One region of the Pseudoalteromonas sp. QJM3NY_22 genome, then DNA from elsewhere that is predicted to be linked to it. Evidence: predicted binding sites of a transcription regulator. Region 1 holds the regulator's gene; each other region holds the start of a gene.

Region 1 (7,493 bases):
ATTGGGATTGATTCACAATCTTCATCCATTAAATCACGAACAATTTTTTCAGGTGGGTTCGTTAATAACGTACTCAGTGATAGAGCGCCTATAAAACAGTTGTGTTTATCAACAACATATAGATCATCTGTACCTTCTGGTAGCTCCCCACGTAGCCTAATATATCTAAGTACAACATCGAGCGTTACATCAGGGCGAATGGTTACCGTATCTGTGTTCATTAGCGCGCCAGCTGAACGCTCTTGATATGAAAGTGCTTGTGTTGCACGTTCACGGTCTTGAATATCCATCGCGCTGACAACGTCTTTATAAACGGTGTCTGGTAAACTACGGAGTACTTCACCTAAGTCATCGTGGCCCATGTCTTCAGTTGCGGCTGCAATGTGCTCAGGTTCCATTTGGGCAATAATGCCTAAACGAACATCTTCGGAAAGCTCTTCAAGAACATCACCTTGTACATCAGGGTCAACCAATTGCCAAAGTAGTCGGCGAATTTTATGCGGCGATGACTCTAATAATAATGCGGTATCACAAGGAGCTGTTTTTGCTAACATCCGCCTAACTTGAACAAATTGACCACTGTTAAGCGACTTTGTCACTTGTTTTAATTGTTGTAGTGGATAGTCTTGTTCAAAAGCTTCAGGCATTGGCGTCCTTATTGATTTTTATATAACTATGGATAGGGAGGTTTATTAATGGGGTAATTAACCACATTTAGTTTATCTTAGTTTCGGTTTTTAGCTAAGTGCTATTCTTCTTCATTAAAGCGTTGTGCTATCAATTGACCAACGGCATGTAAAGCTTGTTCGGCATCAGGGCCCTCACACACTACTTTCACCTCTTTTCCTTGACTGCTTTCCAGTAGCATTAAAGCCAATACACTGTCCCCAGGCGCTTCTTTATCATCTTGATATATCATGATTGAGGCATCAAATTTAATAGCAAGTTGCGCTAATACTGTAGCGGCTCTTGCATGAAGTCCTAATTTATTTTTTATTAAAAAAGTGTCTTCTAAACGCATAAGTTACTCTACCTAAGCTGAACAGATGATTATTTTGAATGAGTTATTTTTCTTGTTCTCTATGGCGGATTTTTACATTTGGATGTGTCATCGAAAAACTTTCACCAATCGTTTGTGCTAAATATACTGAGCGATGTTGCCCACCAGTACAACCTATAGCAATAGTTAAGTAGCTACGGTTATTTCGCTCTAAATGTGGCAACCATGTTTGTACAAAAGTTTGAATTTGCCAAGTGAACTTTTGGACAATGCTGTGGCTGGCTAAGTAATCCTTTACGGGTTGGTCTAAGCCATTTAAAGGTTTTAATTCTGGCTCCCAATGTGGGTTCGGTAAAAAGCGTGCATCAAAGACATAATCAGCTTCCTTAGGAATGCCGTGTTTAAAGCCAAATGACTCAAAAGTAACAATGAGTTGTTTATCTTTTTTACCCAGAATTTTTTCACGAATTGATTCAGCAAGTTGATGAACACTTAAATCACTCGTGTCGATCATATAGTCAGCGCGAGTAGTGAGAACATCGAGTAGTTCTTTTTCTTTTTTTATTGCTAAATCAAGAGGTAATGAGTCAACTGATAACGGGTGTAGACGGCGAGTCTCAGAAAAACGTTTAATTAATGTTTGATCCTCACTGTCTAGATAAAACAGAGTCGGTTTAGCAAAGCCAGGTAAGTATTCAAGGATATCGTTAAATTCATCTTGCTCTTTTGGTAAATTACGGACATCAATACTAACTGCAATTTTGTCGTAGTTATCAGATACACTTCTCACTAAAGAAGGTAGCAGATTAATTGGAATATTATCTACGCAATAATAACCTAAATCTTCAACTACGCGTAAAGCAACCGATTTTCCAGAACCGGAACGGCCACTTATGATAATTAATTCCATTTATCACCCATTATGTTAATTACGATTGTTCTACAATAACTTGATACAGCTCAGTATCTGATTTTGCGCTGCGTAACTGTTTACAAAAATCTTTATTATTTAGTTTATCAGCTATCGTTGCGAGCGTCTTTAAGTGCTGCTGGTTATCGCCATCAGGTACGATGAGAGCAACAAATATATCAACAGGGCGATTATCTATAGCATCAAAATTAATAGGTGTTTCGCTTACTAATACGAGTGCTAAGGGCTCTTCTGCGCCGCTCATTCGCCCATGAGGGATTGCAATGCCTCTTCCTATACCAGTGCTTCCCAGTTTTTCTCTATTCATTAAGGCGCTGAGAATATCTTGTTGAGAAAGATATGGGAGCTTGTCATGAGCAAGTTGACTGATGAACTCTAAAATTCTTTTTTTACTATTAAAAAGGACCGCAGCTCTGCTGCAGTCCTGGCATATAAGTGAACTTAATTTCATAATATTAGTGTCGAGCAAGCTTCTCTTTGTGTTTAATAACTTGGCGATCGAGCTTGTCAATCAGCGAGTCAATGGCGGCGTACATATCTTGATGTTCAGTAGAGGCAAATAACTCAGCTCCACTTACATGAATCGTTGCCTCAGCTTTTTGGTTTAATTTTTCTATATCAAGAATGACATGAACATTATTAATATGATCTGAGTGTCTTTCTAGCTTCGCAAATTTGGTATTTACATAATCTCTTAATGAATCAGTTACTTCTACGTGACGACCAGTTAAGTTTAGTTGCATAAGCATTACCCTCTTTGTTTAGCGTCTTAAATCAAACTTTTTCGCTGATTTGACGGTGGAATAGCTAGAGATTCGCGATACTTTGCGATTGTACGTCTCGCTACTTTTATTCCTTGCTCAGCTAATATATCTGCAATTTTACTATCACTCAATGGTTTTGCTGAGTTTTCTGCTGCGATTAATTTTTTAATGAGAGCGCGTATTGCTGTTGATGAGCATTCGCCTCCATTTTCAGTACTTACATGGCTTGAGAAAAAATATTTAAGCTCAAAAATACCGCGAGGTGTATGCATATATTTTTGAGTTGTTACGCGTGAAATAGTTGATTCGTGCATTTCGACCATTTCTGCTACATCATTTAAAACCATTGGTTTCATGGCTTCTGGGCCATGCTCAAAAAAACCTTGTTGTTGCTTAACAATACAATTAGTTACTTTTAATAGTGTATCGTTTCTACTTTCTAAACTTTTAATAAACCATTTAGCTTCTTGTAGATGCGAGCGAATAAACTGGCTATCACCACTTGATTTAACGGTGCGTGACATTGCTGCATATTGGCTGTTGACTCTGATTTTAGGCATGCTATCTGGGTTTAGTTCAACAACCCAGCGACCTTTTATTTTTTTCACCGATACATCAGGAATTACATACTCAGATTCTTCTCTAACTATAGTATCCGCCGGTTTTGGGCTAAGAGTATGTATTAAAGTCATTATTTCTTTAAGCTCTTCTTCTTTGAGCTTTGTTTTTTTCATTAATGTACGATAGTCGCGAGCAGCTAATAGATCAATGTGCTCGGTTAAAATCATTTTTGTTTCATTAATATAGGGTGTTTCTTTATCGTATTGGTTCAGCTGAATACATAAGCATTCTTGTAAACTACGTGCTGCAATACCAACAGGGTCAAACAATTGAATTCGTTTTAAAACAGCTTCTATTTCGTCAAGTTCAACTTCGTTGTCTTCTTCGTTCTCTTGATTAAAACTTTCTAAAATTTCTTCGCAGCTTAGCGTTAAAATACCCGAATCATCGACGGCTTCAACAATCGCAATCGCAATCGCTTCATCGGTAGGACTAAAGGGAGTCAGTTGTAGTTGCCACATTAGGTATTCGTGGAGCGTTTCAGTCGAGGAGCCTTGGTATATAGATTCATCTTCAGGCATTGGTCCTGATGATGATGCTGGGGCTGCGCTCATATATTCATCCCAACTAACATCCATAGCCATTTCATCACTTAGCGTATCTTTAGCAAGTGCTTCACCACTGTCTTGCTCATATTCGCTCGGAACATCATCAGCATTTGCGCTAACAGTTACATCGTCGTTATCTGCTTTTTGCTCGTTTTTACCAGCAGAATCTTCGGCGTAATCTTGCTCTTCAACCTCTAATAGGGGGTTGCTGTCGAGTGCTTCTTGTATTTCTTGCTGGAGATCCAATGTACTGAGTTGCAACAGGCGAATTGCTTGTTGCAGCTGTGGAGTCATTGTAAGTTGCTGGCCCATGCGCAGCTGTAATGATTGCCTCATGTATCTCTAACAATCCTTTTATGTTGTTATAATTAATACTAGCAGATGCTTAAAGACATGGCGTAAATGTTACAGCCTAAATTGCTCGCCTAAATAAACATCACGTACTGTTTTATCGTTTAATACGTGTTCTGGAGTGCCTGATGCAATTAACTCACCATGAGAAACTATGTAGGCTTTTTCGCAAACATCAAGAGTTTCTCTTACATTATGGTCGGTAATTAACACACCAATACCACGATTTTTAAGGTGTTCTATTATTTTCTTTATATCTAACACTGAAATAGGGTCAACACCAGCAAAAGGCTCATCAAGCAATATAAATTTAGGAGCAGCGGCTAGTGCTCGCGCTATTTCAACTCGGCGACGCTCGCCTCCTGATAATGCCATACCTTGGCTATCACGAATGTGCTGAATACTAAATTCATCTAATAAATTGTTAAGTGTGTCTTCTCTTGCTTGCTTATTTAGCTCTTTACGTGTTTCTAAAATAGCCATTAAGTTTTGATAAACAGTAAGCTTTCTAAAAATTGATGATTCTTGGGGTAAGTAACCAATGCCTAATCTAGCACGACTATGCATAGGTAAAAGAGTAATATCGTTATCGTCGATAGAAATCTTGCCTTTATCACTAGGTACAAGGCCTACAATCATATAAAACGTTGTGGTTTTACCTGCACCATTAGGGCCAAGTAACCCGACTATGCTGCCAGCCTTTACTTCCAGACCTACATTTTTTACAACTTCACGGCCTTTATAACTTTTAGCTAATAGTTCTGCTTTTAATGTACTCATGGCTGACCTTTATCGTTTTTTTCTTTTTTAGTCTCAATAGGTACTAAAATAGTATGCACACGATCGGTTGAGTTTTCGTCTTTTTCAGCGCTAATTAATTGCTGTTGCATATCGTAAGTAATACTCTTGGCATTTATTTTTTGACCCGCTTGCGATACTTGTGCATCGCCAATAAGGGTTAAAAATCGTTTAGCTACATCATAACGAACTTCGTTTGCGCTGGCGCTCATTATAGTGCCATCAGTTTGTTTTTCTTCGAAATATGCAGGGCTACCAGTTGCAATTAGTAGCTGTTTATTATCGCCTAATTCATCACGTTTATGTACTTCTAAACGGTCGGCTGTAATACGACGGTTGCCGTGAATAATCTCAACATTTTTTTCAAAAATTCCGACGTTTTCTTTTAATTGGCCTTCTTGTTTGTCGGCACTTATTGATATTTGATTCGCTGCAAGTTGAATCGCTTGTTCAGCAGCGCTAAGGTTGAAAGCTAGTATAAGTGTCGGAATAATAAGTATTTTTGAAATTTTATTGGTCATAATATATAGTTCGCGTATGGTTAATAAGTTTTATCACTTCAGTTTTTAAATCGGCTTCAAGGCCTTTACCGGTGATCTTTAAATTGGGTCCCGTAACAATAACGGGTTGCTCTGAACGCATCGTGAGTAGTTTTATATCTACTTGAATATTATCCGCATTAATCTTGTCTATCATTGCATTATCAGTAAGATTCTTGGCAACCACGTTACCTTCTAAGATTAATTGTTTTCCTTCATATAACGTTGCTTCGTCTGCATTTATTCGCCATGTTTGTTTTTCGTTATATAAGGTGAAAATGGGTTTTTCAAAAAAGGTAAAGCCTAACTGTTGATATAATTCCATTTTAGCAGCTGTAACTTTATGATTAATTTTACCATTTTCATCATAGGCCGTTTGTTTTAGCTCAATAGCAATATAATCAGGCTTAGCGATAACTTCAGCTTCAACCTGAGCTGTCATATTTGTTTGTGCAAAATAAGGGTACCAAAGCCAAACCATACAGCTGATGAATAAAACGCTTAAAATTATGCGCGCTGTATTCATGAACTAGTACCTTTGCTAGTAAGTGGTTTGTCGTTCTCTAGCATAAGTAAGTCGGTTAGTTCTCTCACTGCGCCAAAACCACCCAGCATCTGTGTCGTGTAATGTGATAAACGCTTGATTAGTGGGTGAGCATCGTTAACTGCAACGGCAAACCCGACTAATTCCATTACTGGCATATCGGGGCCATCATCACCAATATAGGCAATTTGATCATCACTTAGGTGAAGCTTGTTTTTTAGCTCTTCGTAAGCAATAAGCTTGTTTTCTTGACCTTGATAAATATGTTGTACTGTTAAACTGGTCATACGTTGTTGCACTATCTGCGAATGGCGACCAGTAATAACAGCCACTTCAAAGCCACTGTTTATAAGCGTTTTAATGCCAAAACCATCTTTTGTATTAAATGCTTTGAGCTCTTCACCTTGATTGCCAAGATAAATTCGGCCATCAGAAAATACACCATCAATATCGCATATAAGTAGTTTTACTTTTTTAGCACGTGCTTTTGCATCAGCACTCAGCGGTTGATAGAGTTCTTCAAATTGCATTTATAATACTCCTGCTTTTAATAAGTCTTGCATATTTAGTGCGCCAATAGGCTGGTTTTGTTCATTAACAACAATCAAGCCATTTATACGTTTGTGTTCCATTATATTAAGCGCTTCAGCAGCTAAAATATCTTGTGTCGCTGTTGTGCATGACCTAGTCATAACAAGGTCTATTTGTGTTGTATGAATATCTAGTCTTTGCTCTAAAATACGGCGTAAATCACCGTCGGTAAATAATCCCACTAGCTGATTACTTTTATCAACAATGGCTGTCATACCAAGGCCTTTGGCTGACATTTCAATAAGTGCATCTTTTACGGTTTGTGAGACGCTAATAATAGGTGTATTTGCGCCGCTGTGCATAACATCTTTTAAGGTTAGTAATAATCGTTTGCCTAAACTGCCCCCAGGGTGAGAAAGCGCAAAATCATCGGCGGTAAAACCACGAGCTTCTAACAGAGCCACTGCCATCGCATCGCCCATAGCAAGAGTCGCTGTAGTGCTCGCCGTTGGTGCTAACCCTAAAGAGCATGCTTCTTTTTCTACTTTAATGCATACATGTACATTTGCATGTGTTGCCATGGTCGATTTAGTATTGCCTGTCATGGCGATTATTTTTGCGCCAAGGCGCTTTAAAACAGGGATAATATTTAAAACTTCACTCGTCTCACCTGAGTTTGAAATAAGCATGACAACATCGTTTTTGGTGATCATTCCTAAATCGCCATGGCTAGCTTCGCCTGGATGTACAAAAAAGGCAGGGCTTCCTGTACTTGCAAGTGTTGCTGCAATTTTATTACCTATATGGCCTGATTTACCCATGCCAATAACAATAATTCGACCTTCGCAGTCAAACATTAATTGGCA
Region 2 (7,493 bases), 850 kb from region 1:
GCGCATCCTGATGTATTACGTCAAGCTGGAGCTGAAGACGCCGATATGGTTATTGCAGTAACCAGTTCAGATGAAGTAAACATGGTTGCATGCCAAGTGGCGTACAGTATTTTTAAAACGCCCACTAAAATTGCCCGTATTCGCTCAGAGCAATATTTAAAATACCGCGAGAAACTTTTTCAGAACGACGACTTGCCAATCGATCATTACATTGCCCCAGAAGCACTCGTGACCAAGTACATTCGTCGCTTAATCGACTACCCTGGCGCATTACAGGTATTGCAGTTTGCCGATGGCATGCTCTCGTTAGTTGCAGTGAAAGCCTATTATGGCGGTTTACTCGTCGGTTATGCATTGTCTGCACTTAAAGAACACATCCCTAATGTAGAAACCCGTGTTGCCGCAATTTACCGCCAAGGTAAAGCAATCAAACCACTAGGTACAACGGTCATTGAAGCCGATGACGAAGTATTTTTTATTGCCGCTACAAAACATATACGCGCAGTAATGAACGAACTACAAAAACTTGAACGTTCTTACAAAAAAATTATGATTGCGGGTGGCGGTAACATTGGCGCGGGCCTTGCCCGCTCACTTGAAAAAAACCACACAGTTAAATTAATTGAGCGTAGCAAAGAGCGTGCTGAGCAACTCTCAGAAATGCTAGATAACACAGTTGTATTTTGTGGTGACGCATCAGATCAAGAATTACTCTCAGAAGAGCATATTGATCAAGTTGATGTATTTATTGCCGTAACCAATGACGATGAAGCAAATATTATGTCAGCCATGCTTGCAAAACGTATGGGCGCACAAAAAACAATGGTACTTATTCAGCGTGGTGCTTACGTTGATTTAGTACAAGGGGGAGAAATAGACATTGCCATATCTCCTCAACAAGCCACCATTTCGGCATTACTAACACATGTACGTCGTGGCGACATTGTTAACGTCTACTCATTACGCAAAGGTGCAGCAGAGGCGATTGAAGCGGTAGCCCATGGTGATGAGAATACATCAAAGGTGGTTGGCCGTGCTATTGCAGATATAAAACTTCCTGCAGGTACAACGATTGGGGCAATTGTACGAAATGACGACGTACTCATTGCTCATGACGACACCATTATTATGTCAGGCGATCACGTTATTATGTTTTTAATCGATAAAAAACACATTAATGTGGTAGAAAAACTATTTCAGGTAAGTGCTATATTTTTGTAGTCTTATGACGTATAAAAAGCCGCTGGCGAAGGCGGCTTTAATCGTTGATAATCGCGTGTTAATTATCATTTTAGAGTTACTGTACTTTTGCAAACTCTTCTTTAGAAAGCTCACCATTCCCGTCAGTGTCTAAGTCATCAAATAATTTCACTAACTGCGCGTTAACTTGCGCTTCTTGCTTGGTGATAACCCCGTCACTATCGATATCAAAAGAGGCAAAACCAACGGCGGCATACGCAGCTGACGACGATGCTAAAATGATGACGGCCAGTGTTGTGTTTAATGTTTTCATAATAATTTCCTAAATAATAAAGAGGAAGTCCTTTTCAAAGATCCCTGACTGTGAAAAATGTTTAATCTGAAAAAGATTAATTAACCTGAACTCTGGTTAACTAGTAATTAGCGAACTCTTCTTTAGAAAGCTCACCGCTACCGTCGGTATCTAGCTCAATAAATTCAGCCATTAAATCGGTGTCGACTGCCGCTTCACTTGGGCTAATTGTGCCGCTACCATCTATATCAAGGCTATTAAAGTCTGATGCTGCAAATACAACTGAAGAAGACGCTATAGCTATAAGTGCCAGTGCTTTATTTAAATGTTTCATAGTTTAATCCTTCAATGTTCTATCAAAAAAATTGCTCGTTTAACTTAAACGTAATTTTTCACTTCCTTGCTACCCTCTTTCGTAAGCTCCTTGCCTACTTAGGTTGTCTTTGGCAACTCAGGATAAATACTTGTTAATTAAGCTTCTGAAAATTCTTCTTTTGATAACTCACCATTTTGGTCAGTATCAAGTTCTGAGAACATGCTCATTAACTTTGCATCTACTGATGCTTCTGCTTGGCTAATTGTGCCACTGCCGTCTACATCAAGTGTATCAAAGTCTGTTGCAGCAAAAGCGGCTGAAGAAGATGCTAATGCAATAAGTGCTAGTGTTTTATTAATGCGTTTCATAATATGTATCCTTCAAATTTATGTGTGTGCGATTAAGGTGTCTCACTTTAAATCACGCTTAAGTTCAGTACACCATGACTATTACAACTTAGGTGCCAACTTTTAAAAGTTATTATTTTTCATGTTGTTAAGAATAAAAATCGTAATATGGATAAATTTCAAGTGCTTTCCTGTTGCTTTTTAGCAACACAGCGACATGAAAAAACAAAATAGACAATAAAAACAATAGGTTAATTTAGATTAAAAAACACAAATTATGAATTTAGATATTTTAAATGAGGTTTAAAGCAAAAATTTAGCTTTATTTTGGTTGGGTTTATTACATGAAATTAGATTATGGTAATCTTTTATTATTTTAAGTTACTGTTTTATATTATTTATTTCATTATTAAAAATAATAACCAAATAATTTTCATCTATAAAGCAGGCAATCGCTATTTTGTTGCAAAATAGCGAAATCTCTTTTAACCGATTTCGAATTCGAGCATGGAGGGATCAATAAAGTGCTCTTTCATAAAGGTATTCATTTCATCTTCACTGGCTAATAGTTTAATACCACATCTGGTCCCAGCATCATGCTCTTTAACGCTACACACTTCGCCTTCAAAATTTTGCGCACTGCTATCTAACATAATAGTACATTGCATATCTTTTATACTTTCAAGCTCTTTATTACTTCTAACATCAAACATAACTCCCGTTAATGAGATATCTTTAATAACACCTTCGAGTACTCTGTCGTCACTTAGTTTTAGCTTTGCAGGTAATAAAGTAGGGATACGCGTTTGCGAACGCAAACTAAATAACTGAACCTGTTCAGGAAAGTTTATAAAAATAAGCCGAGCCGGATGAGAAGAAATAGACATAATTTTCTGACGAAACGCAATTACTTTCCCACCGCTGCCTTCTATTAAAGCCCTCACGACAACGGTTATACCGTCACGTAAATAATCACTTGCCGCAGGTAAGCGTTTTGAGCTTGGATAATTTAAAATGATATATTTATCATCAAGTAATCCCACCATCTCAGTCTTGATACGTTTACTACTGGTAGGCGTTAAAATTTCTAGGTTGACCAAGCTGCCAATAATTATATTATTAAGATTGCTTATTGGCATATTCTCTCCCTTGTAATGTATTTTTTAAATAAAACAGTTAGCTTTATCCACGCCAAAACGTTGGCGTAAATAACACAAGTAAAGTAAATATTTCTAACCGGCCAAACACCATCGCAATAGTAAGTAACCATTTAGCGCCATCAGTTATCGCGCCATAATGCGATGCCACATCACCCAAACCTGGACCTAAATTATTTAAACAAGCCGCTGTTGCAGAAAACGCCGTTATGTTATCCATACCCGTGCCCATAAGCGCTAGCATAATAATAATAAACACCAGCGCATAAGCTGAGAAAAAGCCCCACACAGCTTCTACCACTTTATCTGGCAACGCCTTTCGACCCAACTTAATTGAATATATAGCACGAGGATGCACCAAACGATTAAGCTCACGCACGCCCTGCAAATAAAGTAAAAATACGCGAACTACCTTCATACCACCACCGGTAGAGCCTGCACAGCCACCAATAAAGCTCGAAAATATAAGTAAAATAGGTAAAAACAAAGGCCATGTTGAAAAGTTATCAGTAGCAAAGCCTGCCGTTGTACTCATTGATACTGCTTGGAATAAAGCCTGATCGAGGGTTTCGTCGCCATTAGCATATATTTCATTTGACGAAAGCACCGTAAAACAAATAACTACAAGTGCAAGCTGAATGCATAGGAAAACTTTAAATTCAGGGTCACGTAAATAAACTCTTACGTTTCGGCTCGATACAGCGGCATAATGTAGCGAAAAATTAATTGCAGCAATAATTAAAAAGAATACACAAATAAAGTTAATGACAGGGCTATCAAAGTGACCTATCGATGCGTCATAAGTAGAAAAGCCGCCTATCGCCACTGTAGAAAATGCATGGCAGATAGCATCAAACCAGCTCATTCCTGCCGCCCAATAAGCGAGCATACACGTCAACGTAAGCGACACATAAATGTACCAAAGATGCTTAGCTGTATCAGCAATCCGTGGAGTCATTTTTGAATCTTTTACCGGGCCTGGAATTTCAGCGCGGTACAACTGCATACCACCCACGCCTAACATAGGCAGTATAGCGACGGCGAGTACGATTATGCCCATACCGCCAAACCACTGGAGTTGCTGGCGATAAAACAACACCGATTTGGGTAAATACTCAATACCGGTAAGCACTGTAGCGCCTGTGGTTGTTAAGCCAGAAAATGCTTCAAATACCGCATCAGCGAGCGATAAATTCGGTTCTTGTAAAAATATAAGCGGTAACGATGCAAATGCCCCAAGTACCAACCAAAACAAAACAACAATTAAAAAGCCTTCACGTGCTTTTAAGTCACCATTTTCATGACGGTTTGGGTAATAAGCCATCATGCCAATAACAACACTAAAGATAAATGCTAAAACAAAAGGAACACCACCACCGTCTTTATATATTAAAGACACCAGTGCTGGGGGCACCATGGTAATACTAAACAGCGCAACGAGTTGGCCAAGAATTTTTATGATGGTACGAAATTGCATTTAGCTTATCGCTTTTATTATTAGTAAATTCAGGTTGAGTAGTATCAACCAAATTAAATAGAGTGAATATGCATTACATGCAATTTGTGTAGGTTATTACTCTTTAATCGTTAACTCAACTGCGCCGTGACTTAAATCAAAAATATCTTTGATTGCTTGCTGCGCTTCGCGGCTATCTATTGTAATCACCCATTCAATATTAGCAGTAAATTGCTTATCAATATTAAGCACTTGATACTTTGTTTTTAATAACTGCTCAATCGCGCCTTGCATGCTGTACTCGCTACTCCCTGTAATTTCAACACTGGGAACTTTAAGCACTGTTTGCAACTTCACTAACGCATTGTTTAGTGAGCCACCATAAGCACGTACTAGTCCGCCAGTGCCTAATTTTATGCCGCCAAAGTAACGTGTGACGACAGCTGTGATTTCGCCAAGGCCTGAACCCACCAGCACATTTAACATAGGCTTTCCTGCAGTGCCATTTGGTTCACCATCGTCCGAAAAACCATAAACATGGCTGCCACCGGGGTTGCCTGCCACATGTGCCCAACAGTTATGACGCGCATCGCTATACTTTTCTTCAATGCTTTTAATAAATGCTTTAGCTGAATTTAAATCGGGGGTGTGTGCAATGTGGACTATAAACGTACTTTTTTTAATTTCTTCTTGATGAAAAACGTCAGCAGCAGGGTATTTATATTCAGACATATTTTAAACTTGTAAAAAGGGGGCCAAAAGGCCCCTTTAAATAATGTACGTATTTTAACGTGTATAAACTAATTGGTGTTAACTAGAATTAATCGAGCGCTAAATCTCGTGTCATATTTTCTAAGCTATCTTCGTGAACAATAATGTTATCTTCAATACGAATGCCGCCAAATGGTTTAAATGACTCTACCTTTTCCCAGTTAATAAACTGCTTATTATCGGTTTGCGCTAAATCACCAAGCAGTGAATCAATAAAGTATAAACCAGGCTCAATAGTAAACACTTGGTTTTTTTCGATCAGGCGAGTACAACGCAAGAACGGATGCCCTTCAGGCGATGGTTGATGTGTGCCCTTTTCGTCACTCATAAAACCGCCCATATCATGCACTTGTAAACCTAGGTGATGCCCTAGTCCATGCGGGAAGAAAGTAGAGGTGATTTTACGCTCAACAATTTCTGTCGCGGGTAGGTTAACAATTTTAAAGTCACTGAGTATTTGTGCGATACGGTTATGGCATTCAACGTGTAAATCACCATAAAGCATACCCGGCTTTAAACCTTTACCTAACTCGATTTGTTGAACTGTCATCGCTTGTACAAGCTCAGCAAACTCACCTTGCTTTTTGAAATCATACGTACGAGTAATATCAGCGGCATAACCATTAAAGTTTGCACCGGCATCAATTAAAAATGAGTTATGAGTGTGTGGCGCTTTTGGATCAAAGTGCGTGTAATGCAAAATAGCGCAGTTTTCGTTAAGCGCAACAATGTTGCCGTACGGCATTTCATTTTCGCTTTGGCGTGTCGCCATTAAATACGCTTGCTGAATGTCGAACTCGCTACCACCATTAAAAAATGTATCGCGTGCAGCTTTATGCCCATCTACTGCAATGCGGTTAGCGTTGCGTAAACATTCAAGTTCGTACTGCGTTTTATAAGCGCGGTGGTAATGAAAATAGTTAAGTACAGGCTCAGGGTTCATAATACTAAAACCAAGGGCTTGCGCTACTTCAATGTATTCACCCATGTAAGCATATTTAGCTTTATCGTATGGTAATAACTTTTCTACTTGATCAGGCTGAAGTAGTAGCTCTATATCAAAGTACTCGGCCCAAAAGTCGCGAGGCTCGTCTGGCACTTTATGCCAAAAATCTACTGGACGGTAAAATATGAGTTTTGGCTTGTCGCTGCCATTTACCACAATCCAGCAATGAGGATTATCAATAACCGGTAACCATGCTTTAAACTGTGGATTAACTTTAAATGGATAATACATATCATCTAAAAACTGGCGCTTAGCTTGGCCTGAATGAATTACTAATCCTTCTAACCCTTCGCTATTACAAATTGTACGAGTACGCTGTTGCAGTGTTGCAATATGTTCGGCGTATAAAACGGCTAATTTATCCATTGTTAATCCATCTGTTAAATTTAACTTGCTCTGAGTCTACCACTTATACCAATTGCATTAAATTAATGATCTATTATAGCGATAAGAAAATAGCTTAATAACAAGGCTAAAATTATGATACATAGTTGTTCTATATAAATAATTTTTAACGTAGTTATTGAGTTATTTAATGCGCTAGAATGATCATGTTTTAATAAAATTGGTATTATCCGCAAAGCGCTCAAAAAAGGGGGTATCTAGCATGTAAATATCCCCCCCACTTTAAACTTATATTTACTAACCGCCCATTTTCATTTGAAGCAATGGCGCGAGAACATTTCCTTCTCGGCCCATTCTAGTATGGTAAACCTGACGATACGCAAACACATTTTTTACATAATCACGGGTTTCACGATACGGAATAAGCTCCACCCATAATTCAGCCGGAATAGCCTCATCAGGTAGCCAGCGTTTAACGCGGTGATACCCTGCATTATATGAAGCCGTTGCTAGTATTTCGTTGCCATGGTTCTTCTTTTTTAAATACTGTAGATAACTGGTACCTAACCTAATATTTGTTTTAGGCTGATATAATCGATTACT
Region 3 (7,493 bases), 290 kb from region 1:
TCATCAGTTTCTTTATTAATAGCTTCAGCCATTGCCTGCTCATCACCGGTTGCAGTACCTGTTGCAACAAACGACACTTTTTCGCCATTTAGCTCAAAGTTGACAGGTTCACCCGCTGCTGTTTGCGTGCCGGTAATATCGAGCTGAGCTTCAGTTCTTGCTTGTGCCGAGACACCTGTAGCACCCGTTACTTGATTTATTAAATCAGCAGCTTCTTCTGCACTGGCACCATTTGGAATAGTGACCGTAGAATCTTCTCGCCCAGAAATTGCCAAGTTACCATATGCAATTACACTAGCGGCAAGCGCACCTGTACCCGTTTCATTTACTTGACCAAAACCATCCACAGTAGTCGCTGATTGCAAATTCGTTTGATTTGCGCCAATTTTTTCAGCTGCAACACTTGAAAGCGATACATTAATAGTTTCATTAGCGTTAGCACCCACTTGAAAGGCTTTACTACCATAAGTACCATCTAGTAATTGTTGACCACCAAACGAGGTGGTATCTGCAATACGTGTTAATTCAACTTGAAGTGCTGATACTTCTTTTTGCAATGCCTTACGATCTTCTGGCGAGTTTAAACCATTAGCTGATTGCAATGCAAGTTCACGCATACGCTGTAAAATATTTGTTGACTCATTCATCGCACCTTCAGCGGTTTGCGCCATTGAAATACCATCGCTGGCATTTCGCTGGGCAACTGACAAACCATTTATTTGTGATGTTAATCTGTTTGAAATTTGCAGACCGGCAGCATCATCTTTTGCGCTATTAATACGCATACCTGATGATAAACGTTGCATTGAAGTTGCTAAGCCTTCGCCTGATTTATTTAAGTTACGTTGTGCGTTTAATGACGACACATTAGTATTTACTGTTAATGCCATTTTACCATCTCCTAGGTTTAAGCAGAGTGTGGTTCAACACGTTTTAACAGGAACCACTATTCGATAATCTCTTATTACAAAGCATTTACTGTGCCAACTTTTAAAGAGATTTAAGCAACTGTTTTTTTTAAGAATTTTAATTAAAAATTAAATTTAAAAAAGCTTGAAGCGACAATTTTTTGCCGCTTTAAAAGAAGTAAAGCGGCAAAATATTTCTGGTTAAAGGTAGTCGAACAATGAAAGGTTTGATAAACGCCCAAAGGTTGCTTGAGATACTTGCAGTGCGGTTTCTTGTTTAGTGAGCTCGCTAACAGCAGCAGTTTGATCCACCTCAATTAAACTAGATCTATTACTTTTATTTTGAATATCAAGCGCTAAGTTAGTGTCGGTTACGAGTTCAAGCGCAACCATTCTTCCGCCTAAACTTGCCTGCGTGAAAACCACTTGCTTACTGGCATTTTGTAGCTGAACAACACCCTCGGCTAATACTTGTTGAAAATCATCGCCTTCAAGTGTGCCATCATTCAAACCTGTAATGAGTGCTTGCAACGTATTAAGTACGTTTTCTTTTTCTGGTTTTTTTAGGCTAAAGTCAAGCTGACCAGGTGCTGTACCTTCAAATTCAATTTTCATTCCTGCAAAATCTATTGGTTCATCGGTAATATCACCTATCACTTGAGGAGAAAGAGACACGCCATCACGTTGAATTTCGTATTGATCAGGATCTGTTGGCGTTGCGCCAGCTGTAATCACTACATTATAAGTATTTGCTGTTGCTGACGCTGCTGGATCTGCGTTGTAATTAGATTGATGAAATCGATCAAACTCAGTTTGACCATCAACATATACAGTACCTGCGGTGATGTTATTAGTAGGGACTGTTGTAGGAATTGCAGTCGTGTTTGAGACTACATCTAAACGCGCTGCTGTTTTTTCAAATGTATCAAAACCGTTATCACTTGATTTAATTGATACACCTTCCGCTATCGTTATTTGATGGGTACCTTGATCGCCATTATAAGTGTATTCACCTAGCGTTGAATCAAACTGATAAGGTTGAGTGCTATCTTGATAACCTGAAAATATAAATTTCCCATCTTCGGAGCGGGTATTCATTAAATTAGCAAGCGTTTGCTGAATACCGCTTAGCTCGGATGCAATCGACTTCAAATTGTCTTCAGTATAAGCGCCATTACCCGCTTGCAATGCTAGGGATTCCGCTTCTTGAATACTGGTATTAATACCTTGTAAAACGCTTTCTTCTATTTCGAGGCGACCACTAAGCTGATTAATATTTTTTGTATATTGCTCATTGGTTTGTATTTTATTTGAATATAACATTCCCTGTGAAACATCTGCTGGCGCTTCTGACGTTGTTAAATATTTTTGCAATGTATTAACTCGTTCTTGTGCATTTGCGACACCTTGTTGCCCATCCAGTATTTTATTAATACTGCTTTGATACATTAAATTATTTGATAAACGCATGATTACCTCGTTGCATTAAGTAAAGCGTCAAAGATAGCTCTAGCAGTCGATAGAACTTGTGCCGATGCCGAATAAGACTGTTGAAATTGTATTAAATTAGCAGCCTCTTCATCTAAATTAACGCCTGAAAGCGATTCGTACCAAATTTCAGATTGCTCAGCAAGAGCATCGTATGCTTCACCATTTGTTTGTGCTTGGCTCGTTACAACACCAATATCACTCACCAAGCCTGCATATGCTTGGTTAAACGTTTTGTGGTTATCAGCATTGGTGCCTGCAACAACATTTTGACGCACTATGTTACCACTTTGAAGTTCAGCAAGTTTATGACCGTTACGGTTATCATCAAAACCTCCTTCATTAAACTCCACTGTAAAGATATCGCCGGTTTCTGGTGTCCCTTCAATATCAAAATCAAAACCATATTGCTCAAATCCATTACCTGCTTGCTGCAATATATTTTTTGCCGGTGGTGTAACAGTAAATGTACTAGTATTTACACCATCCGAGACGGTGTATTCATTCGCATTAGCTGTTTTAACAATGGAAATAGGGCCATTCGTTAATCCTGCAGGTGAAGAAGAAAAACTACCAGTGGTTACATCGCTCACATCCCCCACTGAAATTGTCGCAGTTCCCACATTATTGATATCATTAGCAGTTCTAATTGGTGATGCCAGCGCTAAGTCCTCACCACGAGAGGTTGCCAAAGACATGTTTGCAGCGGCTTCTGAATTAAGCTTGATTTGAAACTGATCACCTGCATTGGCAGCACCTGACACGTTAATTTGTAGCCCAAACGATTCACCACTTGTAATGGTAGATGAATCAACGACTCCCGCTACTACATTTGCTGTTGAGGGGATACCTAGTGGCTCACCTTTATTATCTACGGGCTGAATTTCTACCGTTGTGGCGCTTGTATACGTGACTATAAAATCGCTTGCAGGCAATTCGCTCCCTTTACCTGGTTCGAGCGTTGCTGTTATGGTTGAACCACCAGTATTGGCTGCATAAGCATAACCGCCGACTGAAGGTATATTAAATATATTGCCGCCTAACTCACCATTAGCATCCATACCAAGCTTATTTTGCTCATTAAAAGAATCTGCAATAGCCAATCCCATTTGACCAATTTGATTTTGTGCTGGTACTAAAATATCGTCTCTAAATGCAAGTAAGCCGCCAATTTTTCCTTTTAATTTACTTGTATCAACTTCGAGAGGAACAGCCTTGCCGCCATCGACATCAAGCTTCAAACTTTTGAAGTTATGATCAGGATCACCTTTCATTGAAAATAAATTAAATGAACCGTTTTGCATAACGACAGCTTCACCTGTCCCCATAAAAATAAGCTTTTCTCCATTTGGGCCATCGAGTGTTTCTACATCAATTAGCTCCGATAAATCGCGTATTGCTTTATCACGTTCGTTATAAGTAGAACTCGCATCTGTAGCACTATTAGTCCCATGTACGGCTGCTATGTCTTTATTTAATGCACTAATTTTTTGAATCAGTCCATTTGCTTCCTCGGTAAAAATATCAAGCTGCTCGTTTACTGTATTTTTTTGATCAAGTACAATTCCTGAGAGTCTATCCATTTGGCTGATTAAACTTTCAGCACCAGTCATGACTAGCGAACGCGAAACCATTGAAGAAGGCTGGTTAAGCGCTCCTTGAACATTATTAAATAACGAATTTATGCCTGTAGATAGGCTATTTGATTCTTCTGAAAATAAGGTATCAACCCTATTTGCCTCAGAAACAAACTGGTCAAAAAATGACTTATTCGAAGTATCTCGGTTCAATTGCTCCTGAGCATACTGATTAACCATTCGGTATGTTTCGCCTCGGCCAACCTGATTATCAATCATAGTTGTATGCTCTGTCCGTTCACGAACATAACCATTGGTATTTACATTAGATATATTTTTACTAGTGGTTTGCAGTAGCTCTGAGCTCGCCCTTATTCCAGATCTAGCTATATCAAATAATGACATGTTACTTAACTCCTTGGCGAATAGCGTTTGCTGCAATATCTTTTAATTCTGCACTATTGAGTACTTGTTTTATTTTGCTAGCGTAATTTGGATCGGTTGCATAACCCGCTTTTTGTAACGAATCTAAAAAGTCGCTTGGCTTTGCTGTATTTTGTAATGCTTTTTGGTAGCGTGGATTTTGTGTCAAAAAATCAACAAAGTCATTTACACTTTCTTTTATTGAGTCGTACGCCCTAAAGCTTGCTTTCTTTTTGACCGCTGTACCTTGCTCAAATTCGAGTGTAACTTTGCTTGCTTTTTCACCTTCCCAGCTTTTATCTGATTTAATATTAAATAAGTTATTTGAACTGTTACCATCACTTTTATTAATAATATGTTTACCCCAACCGGTTTCAAGTGCCGCTTGCGCTACCATTACAACCGGGTTCAAACCAATTTTCTTTGCTGCCGTTTTAGCGTGTTCCCACACAGAGCTAACAAACTCTTCAGACGATTCAAATACCGGAGTCTCTATCTTTGATTCTGTGATATCCATGTTCATATTTACAGGCTCTACTGATTTATTATTGTTTTCGTGAGGAAGTTCTGAGCCTACTCGCTTATCACTTAAAAAGTCCGCTGTTGTTCTTAAAACAGATCTGGGCATAAAGTTTTTACCATCAGGGGATAACTGTTGAACGATTAAGTCTGCAAGGCCTAAAGAACCATTTGATGAAAGTTCTGTCGATAATTGTTGATCGTGCATTTCTTCAAAGAACTTAACACCACTGGAATTAAATGGACTTTCTTTGTCCTCAAATGCTTCGTTTGCCTTGCGCATACTTTTAAGTAACATTTGGGTAAAAATTGCTTCAAATTGTGCAGCGGCTTTTTTTAGCGCAGCCTTTGATGCATCAGTCGATGAATCACCACTGGTTAAGGCTTCTTTACGGAGTGAATCTAAGTTGCCTAAATCAAAAAAGTTTTGCTTATCGAGATGATTTGTTTCCATCAGCTTTTTGACACAATAATGAGTAATGCAATTAAAATGCAAAAATTGAGCCAGTTGACTAACTTTAAATTAAATATATTGCGAGGGGATGATTTTACCCTAGTAAAAATGTTACTAGGGCGTGTTTAAATACTAAATAACAACTAGTTGACCGTTTATTGCACCAGCCTCTTTTAGCGCTTCAAGAATTGCCATCAAGTCACCTGGTGCAGCACCAACTTCATTGATTGCTCTGACCAAATCGTCCAAGCTAACACCTGGATTAAATACAAATGCATGTGAATCATCCTGATTCACATCAATGATACTTTGATTAGTAACGGCGGTTTCACCTTCACTTAATGCATTGGGCTGAGATACATTTTGTTGTTCTGTAATCGTCACAGTTAAACCACCATGAGTAATCGCGGCAGGCTGTAGTTTTACATTTTTTCCAATTACAATCGTACCCGTACGAGAGTTAACAATAATTTTTGCTGCGTTATCCGCAGGGGTAAACTCTAAGTTTTCAAGTGTTGATAAATACGATACACGTTGTGATGCATCTCTTGGGGCAATAACACGGATAGATGCAGCATCAATAGCTTGTGCGCTATTGGGACCAACTAAGTCGTTTATCGTACTTTCTAAACGTTTCGCTGTTGTAAAATCTGGGCGATTTAAATTAAAAGTAATATAGTCGCTTTGTATAAATGGACTTTTAACGGCACGTTCAACAGTAGCACCATTGGGAATTCGACCGACGGTGGGTGTATTTATAACAACCTTGCTGCCATCCAAACCCTCAGCTCCTAAGCCGCCAACAATAAGGCTACCTTGTGCTATAGCGTATACATTCCCATCAACACCTTTTAAAAATGTTTGAATTAAAGTACCACCGCGCAAACTACCGGCGCTGCCAATAGACGACACGGTAATATCAATTGTTTGTCCTGGTTTTCTGAACGCAGGTAACTCTGCATGCACAGCAACAGCAGCCACATTTTTAATTTTAGGGCTTAAATTAGCAGGCAGTGTAATACCAAAATTACTTAACATGCCCTTGAAACTCTGTTGAGTAAACTTACTTTGCTCGCCAGTCCCAGGTAAGCCAACAACTAACCCGTAACCCACTAATTGGTTAGAACGCACACCTTCAACCATAGAGATATCTTTAATACGCTCTGCATGTGCCGAAAATTGGCATCCCAGCAAAACAATTAAACAAAAAAACTTAAATACATTCATATTGAATGTCCTCTAAAAAGGAAAGAGCGAGCTACTAAAAAAACGCGTCAACCAACCAGCACTTTGTGCCTCTTGGGTTTGCCCTTTACCTGAATATTGAATCCGTGCATTGGCTATTCGATTTGACTCAACCGTATTATCTGAGCCAACATCTTGCGGGCGCACCAACCCTTCTAAACGAATAAACTCTTCGCCGGTATTAAGAGTTAGCCATTTTTCACCTCGAATAACTAAGTTACCGTTTGGTAAAACACGCATCACGTTAACCGATATATTACCGAACAAACTATTTGATTGATTTGATTTAGAGTCACCAGAAAATGATGAATCACTGCCAATTCCAAATTGAATACTGTCGCCACCGATATTAACCGGAAGTCCTCCAAAACCAATTACAGGGTCAAGGCTCGTGTCAGATTGCTTATCTGTTTCTGTTTTTGCCGCTTTTGTAGCTTGGGTAGATTCTTGCAATTTAACCGTAATAATATCGCCAGTCCGCAGAGCTTTTCTATCCGCGTATAAATCGTTCGACACATTCGTGTTAAATAAAGAGCCAGTTACTACAACAGGTTCTATATTTGGTTCTGGGTACATTGGCGCATAGTAAGGATCGTCTTGCACTATTTCACTATTTTGTGTTGATACACACCCACTTAAAAATAGAGTGCCTGCCGCAAATAACATAATATTACGCATATTCTGCCCCTAAACCTTATAGTTGCTGATTGATATAACTCATCATTTCGTTGACGGCTGAAATTACTTTTGAATTCATTTCATAAACTCGCTGAGTTTCGATAAGATTTACTAATTCTTCTGTCACGTTCACATTTGATGTTTCAAGTGACCCTTGAACAATACTACCAAGCCCTTCTATACCAGGATTACCTTGTACTG

The links. The regulator sigma-54, encoded in region 1, starts transcription at its own class of promoters, with help from an activator protein. The targets are predictions, from matches to a motif close to GTTGGCACGNNNNTNGNNT.
Region 2: the regulator sigma-54 is predicted to act here: its motif matches at 2,258-2,276, upstream of AC0VZ4_RS00090 (EF-hand domain-containing protein).
Region 3: the regulator sigma-54 is predicted to act here: its motif matches at 5,406-5,424, upstream of flgJ (flagellar assembly peptidoglycan hydrolase FlgJ).

What each region holds. Positions count from the first base shown of each region.
Region 1 covers NZ_CM149655.1:3,578,606-3,586,098, reverse strand. The annotation lists gene mgtE (magnesium transporter) at 1-647, opposite strand, end outside; gene AC0VZ4_RS16530 (HPr family phosphocarrier protein) at 749-1,021, opposite strand; gene rapZ (RNase adapter RapZ) at 1,065-1,910, opposite strand; gene ptsN (PTS IIA-like nitrogen regulatory protein PtsN) at 1,930-2,382, opposite strand; gene hpf (ribosome hibernation promoting factor) at 2,387-2,674, opposite strand; gene AC0VZ4_RS16510 (RNA polymerase factor sigma-54) at 2,701-4,200, opposite strand; gene lptB (LPS export ABC transporter ATP-binding protein) at 4,270-4,995, opposite strand; gene lptA (lipopolysaccharide transport periplasmic protein LptA) at 4,992-5,534, opposite strand; gene lptC (LPS export ABC transporter periplasmic protein LptC) at 5,524-6,078, opposite strand; gene kdsC (3-deoxy-manno-octulosonate-8-phosphatase KdsC) at 6,075-6,626, opposite strand; gene AC0VZ4_RS16485 (KpsF/GutQ family sugar-phosphate isomerase) at 6,627-7,493, opposite strand, start outside.
Region 2 covers NZ_CM149655.1:17,258-24,750, reverse strand. The annotation lists gene trkA (Trk system potassium transporter TrkA) at 1-1,221, shown strand, start outside; gene AC0VZ4_RS00100 (EF-hand domain-containing protein) at 1,298-1,513, opposite strand; gene AC0VZ4_RS00095 (EF-hand domain-containing protein) at 1,614-1,826, opposite strand; gene AC0VZ4_RS00090 (EF-hand domain-containing protein) at 1,964-2,176, opposite strand; gene AC0VZ4_RS00085 (flagellar brake domain-containing protein) at 2,641-3,294, opposite strand; gene AC0VZ4_RS00080 (TrkH family potassium uptake protein) at 3,338-4,789, opposite strand; gene AC0VZ4_RS00075 (YigZ family protein) at 4,886-5,500, opposite strand; gene pepQ (Xaa-Pro dipeptidase) at 5,589-6,911, opposite strand; gene AC0VZ4_RS00065 (transglycosylase SLT domain-containing protein) at 7,188-7,493, opposite strand, start outside.
Region 3 covers NZ_CM149655.1:3,292,813-3,300,305, forward strand. The annotation lists gene AC0VZ4_RS15120 (flagellin) at 1-32, opposite strand, end outside; partial or broken gene AC0VZ4_RS15125 (flagellin N-terminal helical domain-containing protein) at 528-890, opposite strand; gene flgL (flagellar hook-associated protein FlgL) at 1,110-2,378, opposite strand; gene flgK (flagellar hook-associated protein FlgK) at 2,381-4,378, opposite strand; gene flgJ (flagellar assembly peptidoglycan hydrolase FlgJ) at 4,380-5,369, opposite strand; gene AC0VZ4_RS15145 (flagellar basal body P-ring protein FlgI) at 5,502-6,596, opposite strand; gene flgH (flagellar basal body L-ring protein FlgH) at 6,609-7,292, opposite strand; gene flgG (flagellar basal-body rod protein FlgG) at 7,309-7,493, opposite strand, start outside.